3 regions of the Shewanella sp. SACH genome follow, and region 2 is predicted to be linked to each of the others. Evidence: predicted binding sites of a transcription regulator. Region 2 holds the regulator's gene; each other region holds the start of a gene.

Region 1 (4,302 bases), on a different contig from region 2:
TGCCACAGAACACCCCCGCACCACTCAAAACTCCCAACACCTATTTCTGTGACGTCATCCGATACATTGCCACCAGCCTTGCAAGGCCGTGTGCATCGGGGACGTCAGGAAAAAGCATTATCCTATATTTGCCTTAATTGGCAATCGACAATCACGCTGGTAAGACAAGAAAAATCTTCACCTTAGGGCAACGCGGATCACTCGCAGCGCCCGCTCGGCCAATCTAAACGCCAGTAACAAACGCCGTGTTCATCTTGCAGCACATTAATGCTCACTACGGCCGCCACGGGTAAATCGAGTTGACTGTAAAATCCCACCACCCGTTCAACCCCAAGGGCGCGCGCCATTAAGTGACGGATCACTCCGCCGTGGGTCACGACCCATACTTTGGCAGCCAGTTCACACGCAGCCACGCCCGCTCCCACAGCCAGCTCGGCGTTTTGTGAGTCAACTGTCAATCGTTCAAACTCGGCGGCGAGTATCTGGTCAATGGCCCCATTCACCCGCGACTCGAAGCTTGCCATAGTCTCACCATTGGGCGGCGGTGTTTGCCAAGGGTTTTGCCAATAGGCCGCTAAGCGTTCGCCCTCTTGCTGATACAGCTCATCGAGTCGACAACCGTCCCAATCGCCAAAGTCGATTTCTTGTAAACCCGATAAAAACTGCGCCTGCAATGGCCTTGACTCAGATATCAATGCCGCTGTCGAATGCAATTCGGCGGCAAAGGCTTGGGCAAATTCGCCGCAGCGGCGTGAAGTCGAACTATAAATCGCGCTGCAGGTACTTGCCTGCGCCTCAACCGCTGCCGACATTTGCTGCCAGCCCTTTTCGCTTAAAGGCACATCCACACGGCCGCGTAAAATGGTGCCGCCTTCACACTCGCCGTGGCGTAACAATAACAATCGAACTTGTTTCATCGTATTCCTATGTCTATCACTCGTGGCAAATTTTGTTGAAAACCCACATTAGACCCGTCGTCCTATATACTCAATTACGCCCTAGCCCAACAACTAGCTCTACAACTAGCCCTAAAAAAAGAGCCGTTAAACTGGGTGAAAAATGGTGATAAGACTCAATTGTCGTCAGTCAATTTTGACCTTGCCCTGACAATCATAAGTCGCGTATTATGGACGTCTATACGTTTAAATGTCCAAAGCTAAACTCTAACGATAAATAACTAAAACGAGTAGTCAACATGTCGACCGAGCAGAATGGAATGCACTTAGCCTAACTAAGTTAGCTAATTTAGATCACTCACTAGGGTCGATAACGAGAGCCAATATCTGGACTGCACAACACGCTTTACCCTGCACTTAGCATAACAAGGGTCGATGCTTGGACTTAACTTAGCTGTATTTAAGGTAATTATTTATGACGATACCCTCTACCAAAGCCGGCCAGATATTGGCAGACATTCGTAAACAGCTTGCTGAGCGCATTCTAATCTTAGACGGTGCCATGGGCACTATGATCCAAGACCACAAGCTAGAAGAAGAGGATTATCGCGGCGAACGCTTTAAAGATTGGCACACTGACGTCAAAGGCAACAACGATTTATTGGTGTTGTCGCAACCCCACATCATCAAACAAATTCACACCGACTACTTAAACGCCGGTGCCGACATCATTGAAACCAACACCTTTAATGCTACTACTATTGCCATGGCCGACTACGACATGCAGTCGCTGTCCGCCGAAATTAACTTAGCCGGCGCGCGCCTCGCCCGTGAAGCCTGTGATGAAGTGTTTGCTGCCACGGGCATTCCACGCTACGTCGCCGGTGTGTTAGGCCCCACTAACCGCACGTGTTCGATTAGCCCAGATGTGAATGACCCAGGCTACCGCAACGTCAGCTTCGATGAGTTAGTCAGCGCTTACCGAGAGTCCACTAAGGCGCTGATTGAAGGCGGCGCAGATATCATTATGGTCGAGACCATATTCGATACCTTAAATGCCAAAGCCGCACTGTTTGCGATTGAATCCGTATTCGATGACTTATTTGGTCAGCATTCTAAAGACAGATTGCCAATCATGATTTCGGGCACCATTACCGATGCATCAGGCCGTACCCTTACCGGTCAAACCACCGAAGCCTTTTATAATTCCCTGCGCCATATCAAGCCATTATCTATCGGCCTTAACTGTGCGCTCGGACCAAAAGAGCTGCGCCCGTACGTCGAAGAATTATCCCGTATAGCCGAATGTTATGTGTCGGCGCATCCGAACGCGGGTCTGCCGAACGAGTTTGGCGGCTATGATGAAACCCCAGAAAACATGGCGAACGTGATCGAAGATTGGGCGCGCGAAGGCATGCTCAATATTATCGGTGGTTGCTGTGGTAGTACGCCTGAACATATCCGCGTTATTCGCGAAGCGGTCGACAGACATAACCCGCGCGTTTTACCCGATATCCCCGTCGCCTGCCGCTTAGCCGGTTTGGAACCGCTGACTATCGACGCCCAATCCCTGTTCGTTAACGTGGGTGAACGCACCAACGTTACAGGTTCAGCCAAGTTTTTAAAGCTGATCAAAGACGGTAAGTTTGAGCAGGCGCTCGATGTCGCCCGCGAGCAGGTCGAAAGCGGCGCGCAGATCATCGACATCAACATGGACGAAGGCATGCTCGATGGCGCAGAGATCATGCACAAGTTTTTAAACTTGATTGCCTCTGAGCCCGACATCAGCCGCGTGCCGATTATGATCGACTCATCTAAGTGGGAAGTCATCGAAGCGGGTCTCAAATGTATTCAAGGCAAAGGAATAGTTAACTCGATTTCCCTCAAAGAAGGCGAAGCCAAGTTTATCGAGCAAGCAACACTGGTGAAACGCTACGGCGCGGCGGCCATTATCATGGCGTTCGACGAGCAAGGTCAGGCCGACACTAAGGCGCGTAAAATCGAAATCTGTACCCGCGCTTATCGGGTGCTGGTTGATAAGGTCGGCTTTCCGCCAGAAGACATCATCTTCGACCCGAACATTTTTGCCATCGCCACCGGTATCGATGAACACGACAACTATGCCGTCGATTTTATTGATGCCATTAAAGCGATTAAAGCCACCCTGCCCCACGCGATGATTTCGGGCGGCGTGTCGAACGTGTCGTTCTCGTTCCGCGGTAACAACCCAGTGCGCGAAGCGATTCACGCGGTATTCCTGTACCACGCCATCAAAGTCGGCATGGACATGGGTATTGTCAACGCGGGCCAGTTAGCCATTTACGACGATATCGATCCTGAGCTTAAAGTGCGGGTCGAAAACGTGGTGCTTAACTTGCCCTGCCCAGTTGAAGGCTCGAGCAATACCGAGCAGTTACTTGAAATCGCGGAGAAATTTCGCGGTGATGGCGCACAGGTCGGCAAAAAAGAAGATTTAGAATGGCGCAGCTGGCCGGTGAGCCAACGCTTATCCCATGCGCTCGTCAAAGGCATTACCGAATTTATCGATGAAGATACCGAAGCCGCTCGCCAAGAAGCGAAACGTCCACTGGATGTGATTGAAGGCGCCTTGATGGACGGCATGAACGTGGTCGGCGACTTGTTCGGCTCGGGCAAGATGTTCCTGCCGCAGGTGGTGAAATCGGCGCGGGTGATGAAAAAAGCCGTGGCTTACTTAAACCCCTATATCGAGCTGGAAAAGGTCGAAGGCCAATCTAACGGCAAGATTTTGATGGTGACGGTAAAAGGCGACGTGCACGATATCGGCAAAAATATCGTCGGCGTGGTGCTCGCCTGTAACGGTTTTGAGGTATTCGATTTAGGTGTGATGGTGTCGGTGGAGCGAATTCTCGACGCCGTGAAAGAACACAATATCGATATCATCGGCATGTCGGGCCTCATCACGCCGAGTCTGGACGAGATGGTGCACAACGTGAAAACCTTCCACCGCGAAGGCTTAACCATTCCGGCGATTATCGGCGGCGCCACTTGCTCTAAAATCCACACAGCGGTGAAAATTGCGCCCCATTATCCCCATGGCGCTATCTATATCGCCGATGCGTCCCGCGCCGTGCCTATGGTGAGTAAACTCATCAACAACGAGACTCGCCAAGCGACCATAGACGAAACCTATGCCGAATACGACGACATGCGCACTAAGCGTTTATCCCAAGCCAAGCGCAAAGAGATAGTGTCACTCGAAGCGGCGCGCGATAACCGCTGCCAACACGATTGGGCCAATTACACTCCGTTTACGCCAAACGTGCTCGGTCGCCAAGTGTTTGATAATTATCCGTTAGAAGACTTAGTCGAGCGTATCGACTGGACACCGTTTTTCCGCTCGTGGGAACTGCACGGCCACTACCCT
Region 2 (4,302 bases):
CAATAACTGCTCTACCAACCCCTGTTGATAGCTGGTCAGCACTTGTAATTCTTCTTGCCACAACTGACCCGCGTCGCGCAGCGCTAATAATTTATACAGGAAATTCGTGCTCTTACCCGCCGCAGAGACCACCACAAGGTCATCACTATGACCGTGGGTTAACAGGATATGGGCGACTCGACGATAACAATCGGCATCCGCTAAACTGGAGCCACCAAATTTATGTAAGTGACAACGTGCCATCTATTATTCCTCTACTGACAAGCCGCAACGGCGGCTAATCCTGCTTGAATATCTGCAACTAAATCGGCGGCATCTTCAATACCCACCGATAAACGCAATAGGGTGTCTTTAATGCCTGCCTCAAAACGCGCCTGCGGCTCCATGGCTCTGTGGGTCATAGTTGCGGGCACGGCCACTAAACTTTCGACGCCACCTAAACTTTCCGCCACGCTAAATAAGCTGAGTGCACCTAAAAAGGCCACCACTTCGGCCTCGCCGCCCTTGAGTTCAAAACTCAGCATAGCGCCAAAGCCTTTTTGTTGCTTGGCAGCAATGGCATGACCTGGGTGATCCGCAAGACCAGGGTAATAAACTTTGCTCACCACAGGGCTTTGCGTCAATACCTCAACAATGCGCTGGGCATTGGTTTGATGTTCACGAATTCGCACCGCTAAGGTACGTAGGCCGCGCAGGGTTAAGTAACTATCAAATGCCGATCCCGTTAAGCCTAACGTGTTCGACCACCAATGTAAGCTTTCGCCAATTTGTGCATCTTTGGCAACCACTGCGCCGCCAACCACATCGCTGTGACCATTGATGTATTTAGTGGTGGAGTGGATAACGATATCCGCGCCTAACAATAGGGGTTGTTGCAATATCGGCGATAAAAAAGTGTTATCGACCACGACTAGCGCGCCGACCTCATGGATCGCCTTGGCAATGGCTTCGATATCCACCACACGCAATAGCGGGTTCGATGGGGTTTCGAGCCACACCATCTTAGGATTCTGCCCGATAGCGGCGGCTAACGCTTGGCTGTCGGTTTGATCGACCACAATCAACTTAAACTGACCTTTCTTTGCCAAGTTGGTAAATAAACGGTAAGAACCGCCGTAACAATCGTGGGGCACCACCAATAGATCATCGGGGCCGAGCAAAGTGGTCACTAGAGTGATGGCCGCCATGCCAGTGCAGGTCACTATGCCAGTGGCGCCCTTTTCTAATTGCGCTAATGCTTCGCCTAAAATGCAGCGCGTTGGGTTGCCTGAACGACTGTAATCGAATTCGCGGGGATTTTTATGACCATCGAAGGCGTAATTAGTCGACAAATAAATCGGTGGCACAACTGCACCATATTGAGTATCGCTTTCGATACCCTGACGCACTGCCAGTGTGGCTAATTGACGCTCTGCCATGGGTGGACTCCTAAATTCGGTAGACTGATAGAGATGTCTGGACGTCTAAATGTACCTAAGCCCAACGCCATCGTCAATAGGCGTGAAGACGTTTAGACGTCTGAACATAAAGAAATCTGTTTGCAATCACAAAGAAATAGTAGCAATAATTTGACTGTTCTTTGTAAGGGTTTAAAATCTGCCCCGAATTTAGCGTTATAACAGGTGAGTCAATGACTGAATGGAATGGGGAATACATCAGCCCCTATGCTGAACATGGCAAGAAGAATGAACAAGTAAAAAAAATTACTGTGTCTATTCCGCTCAAAGTGCTTAAGGTCCTTACGGACGAACGAACTCGTCGTCAGGTCAATAATTTGCGTCACGCCACCAACAGCGAGCTGTTGTGTGAGGCATTTTTGCACGCCTACACTGGCCAGCCATTGCCTAACGATGAAGATCTGTCAAAAGATAGCCCAGACAGCATTCCCGCCGAAGCCAAGTTGCTGATGGACGAGATGGGGATCGAGTGGGAAGACATGGAATAGCGACTTGTCGCTGGCAAAGTTACATCACAGTGCTCATCAATAGGGATCGTTAACGATCCCTTTTTGTTTATATGGAATCCTATGTTTTCTATGATAGATCCACAGACTCTTGCCTTGGCCTCGCTGATTGTATTTCTTGGCGCCTTAACCCAGAGCCTGATTGGGTTTGGCCTAGCGGTTGTCGCCAGCCCTTTGCTGTATATCGTCGATCCGCAGCTCGTACCGGGTCCCGTTATTGCCATGGGATTTACCATCTCGCTACTGACCTTATTCCGGGAACGTGGTCATTTAGAATTCAATGGCTTGCAATATGCACTCCTAGGTCGCGTGCCCGGTGGTTTTATCGGCGCGAGTCTGTTGCTGTTTGCGCCTCAGCCCATACTCGGGTTATCCATTGCCGCCATTGTGGCTGTCGCGGTTATCCTCAGCCTGTATAAATTCAGCCTGCCAGTGAATAAGAAAACCCTCTTTGGGGCGGGCGTCGTCTCGGGGATTTTCGGTAATATTGCCGCTATTGGTGGCCCGCCGATGGCGATTCTATTGTCAGGCAAAGACGCTTCGCAGTTTCGCGCCGCCCTGTCGGCCTTCTTCATTTTTAGCTCCACCATAGCTATGGTCATTCTGGCGATCACTGGCTTATTAGAATTGAAGCACCTGTGGCTGTCGTTAATGCTGCTGCCTTCAGTGCTTTTAGGATATGTAGTCGCGGGGCGATTGGTGGGCAGTGTCGATAAAGACAAGACTAAAATGGCGACATTAGTCCTGTGCAGTATCAGCGCCTTAGTGCTAACGGTGAAGTCGGTTATCGAGTTATTACCCCAATAAGCGTCCTGCTTGTATTGGCAAACCTTCTCAAGATTCAAGCAATAAAAAAGCACTGACATTGTCAGTGCTTTTCTTTATCTATCAAGATCTAAAGCCAGCTTACACTCAGCTTAAATAGCTTTGCCCTGCGTACACAATAAAGTGTCTTAGAGCGAGTACGCCCGTTAAGCTCGCGCAGGCCACCATGATCATCGCGCCCTTAGTATGGCGAGTCGCGGCTGGTAGCAACATGAACAGCAATGGAATACCAAAACCTATACCGACGACGCCTATCCAGAACACGCTTGCCCATAGCCCAGAGGTTAACGACGCTAAGGCCGCAGCCGCCGCGCCGCCCTTGAAGTACAAGGCGCAGAACAACATGAACAGGAACAGAATTTCAATCGCCATCACAGGCAACTCTAAACCGTGCATCTTGACTAAAGTTTTATCGTGGCTGTCAGTCTTAAACAGCAAGAGTGCCAGTACCGCGTTTGCCGCAGCGCCCGCCGATAAACCCGACACTAAAAACAGCGCAGGCAGTACCGCAGTGTTGAGCATAGGGTAAGCATTCATCGCCGAAATTAAGAAGCCAGTGTAAGCCCCTACGCCAATGGCGAGGACAAACAACAATACTTCAATCAGCTTTCGAAATGGCATAAGTAACTTAGCGATAGGCGCTAGGAAACCCAAACCCCATTTTGGTAAGTCATCCCGCAGCACAATAATGGCGTACGCAAAGGCTAAGGGAGAATACGCCAGCAGCGCCAGCACCCCAATGGCCATCACAGACTGGAAGTTATAGTGAATTAAGATCAGCCAGAAGTGGAAGGGTTTGGTTAAATCAAACACTAGGCAAGCTAGACCTAAGCTAATTGCCACAGGCCCAATAATGGCAGCCGCCTTAAGAATACTGCTTTCGGCTCCGGCGCTGAGCTCCTTATTCGCCCAGCGTAAACCAATGCCAATCAATAAACTGCCCGCGGATAACCCCGCCATAAACAGGTAAACGGCGATGACCCAGTGCCAAGTGACAGGATCATATTGCGCCATGTCGCCCCAAGTATTGTTCATAATCAAATCCCTCCTCTTTTGGTAGGAACGCGATATACCCTAGGTTTAGTGCCCAAATGGGTTTTATCTTGGTATGTGATTTTAGTGTTGAGCATGATGGCCACGTCACTCTGCGGATCATTAGCATCGCCAAACACTAAGGCATCGGTTGGACACACAGTCACACACGCTGGCTCTTCGCCCCGCGCTAAACGCGTGTCTTTACAGAAGTTACACTTATCCGCCGCCTTGGTTTCTGGGTTCATAAAGCGCACTTTATAAGGGCACGCTGCCACACAGTACATACAGCCGACACACTTCTCGGTATGGATAGAGATAATGCCGTCTTCACCCACATAGGCTGCGCCCGTTGGGCACACCTTAACGCAGGGCGCATCTTCACATTGCTGGCAAGATACCCTGTGGTATTTGAAGTGCAGATTTGGCATCTCACCAAAGGGGCCTTCCACTCGCACTTGCAGACGAGTAACGCCTTCGGG
Region 3 (4,302 bases), 330 kb from region 2:
AGATTTACAAGACATACGCAACATACTTTGGGACAAAAATGAGCTAGATTTCTAGCTCATTTTTGTGAGTTTTGGATTAAAATTTCTATGGATTAACGCCCAATTAGGGAGTATACATTTTTGATACGACCTTAAAGGCATCGAGACTCAATTCTCCACAGTTCGATGCTACGGCATCAATCGCTGAAAAAAGTTCCTCATGCTCAGAGTCTTTGTCAAGCAAATAGACTGCCGATGCTTCCTGATATGTTAACCACGGTGATTGATTGCTAAATTTCCCATGTGCTTTGTCGATGAATTCGAAGCTTTCATTAATTACAAGATCGTATGGTGTTAGTCGTATTAAATTGAACTGAAGATAGTCTATGCATGAAAAAAGCTCAGTGTATGCATCACACGATTCCCGAAATATGGCCGGTAAATCAGGGTTGTTTTTACCTTCTATTTTATAATTGATGTTGTTCTTCATGTTGTGAACTATGCGCTCTATTTTGTGTAACGACTTATCAACATTCACATACGCCAAAATAACAGCATCAATTGTTTTTATTTTTTCACTAGACTGCAGGGCTTCGTGCTGTAGTTGTCTGTTCTTTGCTGATGAATCGCGATCTAACGACTCAAAACTCCAAGGAATACACCTCCCCTCGGAGTTGCCGCAGGGCGAATAGACAAATTGCGTGAGTTCGGTCATGGATGACCGACTAGCTTTCGCAGGTGCAGGGACGCATCCTTCGGAAGCGATAGCAAATTTGTCAATGAGCCCAAGGGGCTTTCAACTCCGTTGGGGGCGTCTTGGAGCATCCAAGGAGGATAGGACGAGCAGTCCTCCTTGGTCGGGTGTGGGGTGAAGCCCCACGACTTTGATTTTGATTAAAGCATTCAAAATACGAAACACACTTTGGAACAATAGCGTTTTAGCTGAACGCACTGCTAAAGGGGTGGCTGAGATTGGTATTGTTGCAACAGTGACCGTTGGCGACATGGTCGCTTATTCACATCCATGTGATCGCGACATTAGTATGTCCTATACAGCAGATGTCGCCGTCGAGCCTATAGGGATACTTTTTTAAATGAACGGGCGGAAGTCACAGGGGAAACAATGACAATTAATGCTGCACCACTGGCGATACAATTATCTTGCTTTGGGAAACCCAAATTGCAGGCATAAAAAAACCGCTGGATAGCGGTTTTTATATTTTGCAATCTTAATGGGTTTTAATCGAAACCGATTATAGACCCGCGTCAGCGCGCAGTGCTTCAGCTTTGTCAGTTGCTTCCCAAGGGAATTCGTTACGACCAAAGTGGCCATAAGCGGCAGTCGCTTGATAAATTGGACGTGCTAAATCGAGCATGGCCGTTAAACCGTATGGACGCAGTTCGAAGTGTTGACGTACTAACTTGATCAGCAAATCTTCAGACACTTTACCCGTACCGAAGGTTTCGATGCTGATAGAAGTCGGCTCTGCCACACCAATAGCGTAAGACACTTGGATTTCACAGCGATCAGCAAGACCTGCTGCCACTATGTTTTTTGCCACATAACGGGCAGCGTATGCCGCGCTACGGTCAACTTTTGATGGATCTTTACCAGAGAATGCGCCACCACCATGACGGGCCATGCCGCCGTAGGTATCAACGATGATCTTACGACCGGTTAAGCCGCAATCGCCTACTGGTCCACCGATAACAAAACGGCCAGTTGGGTTGATAAAGAACTTAGTGTCTTTGTTTAGCCATTGAGCCGGTAATACTGGCTTGATGATGGTTTCCATCACGCCTTCAATTAAGTCGGCTTGTGAAACGTCATCTCTGTGCTGAGTCGACAATACGACAGCATCAATACCGACAATTTTGCCATCATCATAGGCAAACGTGACTTGGCTTTTCGCATCTGGGCGTAACCAAGGCAGGGTGCCGTTTTTACGCACTTCAGACTGACGCTTCACTAATGCGTGGGCATAAGTGATAGGCGCTGGCATTAGGACGTCGGTTTCATTGTTGGCATAGCCAAACATTAACCCTTGGTCGCCTGCACCTTGCTCAGCTGGGTCAGCACGGTCTACACCTTGATTGATATCAGGTGATTGCTTACCAATGGCGTTTAATACCGCGCACGAGTCTGCATCAAAACCCATATCTGAGTGGGTATAACCAATTTCACGCACCGTTTTACGGGTGATTTCTTCGATATCAACCCAAGCAGAAGTCGTGACTTCGCCACCGACTAATACCATGCCAGTTTTGACATAAGTTTCACACGCCACGCGTGCTTTTGGATCTTGAGCCAGAATTGCATCTAGCACAGCATCAGAAATCTGATCTGCAATCTTATCGGGATGACCTTCTGAGACCGACTCAGAAGTAAACAAGTGCTTTGCCATAGTAGGAAAATCTCGTCGTTAGCATTCAAACGTGTAGAAGCATCTACATCTAGACGGCTATTTTAGTTTAAATCCGATTGCCGATCACCCCCAGTGAGAAAAAATCCTCTCAGATTGTGACCTGAAAACGACTATGCTCAGTCTTGAAATGGTTATTTTACTTATATTTCATAGTATTAAGTTTACTATGTTTTTGAGAAATTTATTTCTCTATTACAAGTGATCCTTGCGAGGCCCACTCAAGTAAACGCCAGTAAAGTGACTAGCTTGTTTCTACGAGTTTACGATTCGGCCATCTTTTGCTGAGTGAATGATAATTTTAGTTTGCGTCACACTGGCATGTAGGGGAAAATATGCATCCAAATTGCCCGCTAGACCCCACAAACAAGCAGGAGAGAGCATGTCTTCCCGTAAAGTACTCGCAAACGCAATCCGTGCGTTAAGTATGGATGCAGTTCAAAAAGCAAATTCAGGCCATCCCGGCGCCCCAATGGGTATGGCAGATATTGCTGAAGTGCTGTGGAATGATTTCCTTAAGCACAACCCGACCAATCCTAAATGGGTAGATAGAGACCGTTTCGTCCTTTCTAACGGTCACGGTTCAATGCTGATCTACTCTTTACTTCACCTGACAGGTTATGAATTACCCATCGAAGAACTGAAACAGTTCCGTCAATTGCATTCAAAAACCCCGGGTCACCCAGAATACGGTTACACCCCAGGTGTTGAAACCACAACGGGTCCACTCGGCGCGGGCATCAGCAATGCTGTCGGTATGGCGATTGCTGAAAAAACCTTAGCGGCGCAGTTTAACCGTGATGGTCACGATATCGTTGATCACTACACTTACTGCTTCGTCGGCGACGGCTGTTTGATGGAAGGTATTTCCCACGAAGCCTGTTCATTAGCCGGTACTTTAGGTCTAGGCAAACTGGTCGCATTTTGGGATGACAACGGTATTTCTATCGATGGCCATGTTGAAGGCTGGTTCACCGATGATACGCCAAAACGTTTTGAAGCTTACGGCTGGCATGTGATTGCCGGTGTTGACGGTCACGATAGCGCGGCAATCCGTGCTGCTATCGAAGCGGCGAAAGCGGTTACCGATAAACCAACCATGATTTGCTGCAAAACCATTATTGGTTTTGGTTCACCCAACAAATCTGGCAGCCACGATTGCCACGGCGCGCCATTAGGCGATGCGGAAATCGCCGCAGCCCGTGAATTCCTTGGCTGGCCACATGCACCATTTGAAATCCCTGCTGACGTTTATGCCGGTTGGGATGCCAAAGAAGCCGGTGCTGCCCGTGAAGCGGCATGGAACGAGAAGTTTGCGGCTTATAGCGCAGCTCACCCAGAACTGGCTGCTGAATATGAGCGCCGTGTACTGAAAGGTGAATTACCTGCTGATTTTGAAGAAAAAGCGCAGGCATTCGTGCAAGCATCACAGGACAAAGCCGAAGGTATTGCGAGCCGTAAAGCCTCACAAAATGCCATCGGTGCTTTCGGTGCTATGTTACCTGAACTGTTAGGCGGCTCTGCTGACTTAGCGGGTTCTAACTTGACATTGTGGTCAGGTTCTAAAGGTATTCAAGACGATCCAGCCGGTAACTATATTTACTACGGCGTGCGTGAATTTGGCATGAGCGGCATTATGAACGGTGCTTCGCTGCATGGTGGTTTCATCAATTACGGCGCAACTTTCATGATGTTCATGGAATACGCCCGTAACGCAGTCCGCATGTCGGCGCTGATGGGCATTCAAAACATCTTCGTTTATACCCATGACTCTATCGGTCAAGGTGAAGATGGTCCAACGCATCAGCCAGTTGAGCAATTAGCTAACCTGCGTATGACGCCAAATATGGCCGTATGGCGCCCATGTGATGCGGCAGAAACAGCGGTTTCTTGGAAAGCT

What was found. The regulator MetJ, encoded in region 2, represses methionine synthesis genes. The targets are predictions, from matches to a motif close to TAGACGTCTAGACGTCTA.
Region 1: a site for MetJ is predicted at 1,128-1,145, ahead of metH (methionine synthase). Genes of this name have one in related genera too.
Region 3: a site for MetJ is predicted at 2,427-2,444, ahead of metK (methionine adenosyltransferase). Genes of this name have one in related genera too.

The regions. Positions count from the first base shown of each region.
Region 1 covers NZ_MPDG02000003.1:123,341-127,642, forward strand. The annotation lists gene BM607_RS14755 (histidine phosphatase family protein) at 198-917, opposite strand; gene metH (methionine synthase) at 1,372-4,302, shown strand, end outside.
Region 2 covers NZ_MPDG02000002.1:136,888-141,189, reverse strand. The annotation lists gene BM607_RS08445 (bifunctional aspartate kinase/homoserine dehydrogenase II) at 1-243, opposite strand, end outside; gene metB (cystathionine gamma-synthase) at 255-1,418, opposite strand; gene metJ (met regulon transcriptional regulator MetJ) at 1,631-1,945, shown strand; gene BM607_RS08430 (sulfite exporter TauE/SafE family protein) at 2,027-2,770, shown strand; gene nrfD (NrfD/PsrC family molybdoenzyme membrane anchor subunit) at 2,876-3,823, opposite strand; gene BM607_RS08420 (4Fe-4S dicluster domain-containing protein) at 3,826-4,302, opposite strand, start outside.
Region 3 covers NZ_MPDG02000002.1:469,831-474,132, forward strand. The annotation lists gene BM607_RS10015 (hypothetical protein) at 104-694, opposite strand; gene metK (methionine adenosyltransferase) at 1,233-2,384, opposite strand; gene tkt (transketolase) at 2,785-4,302, shown strand, end outside.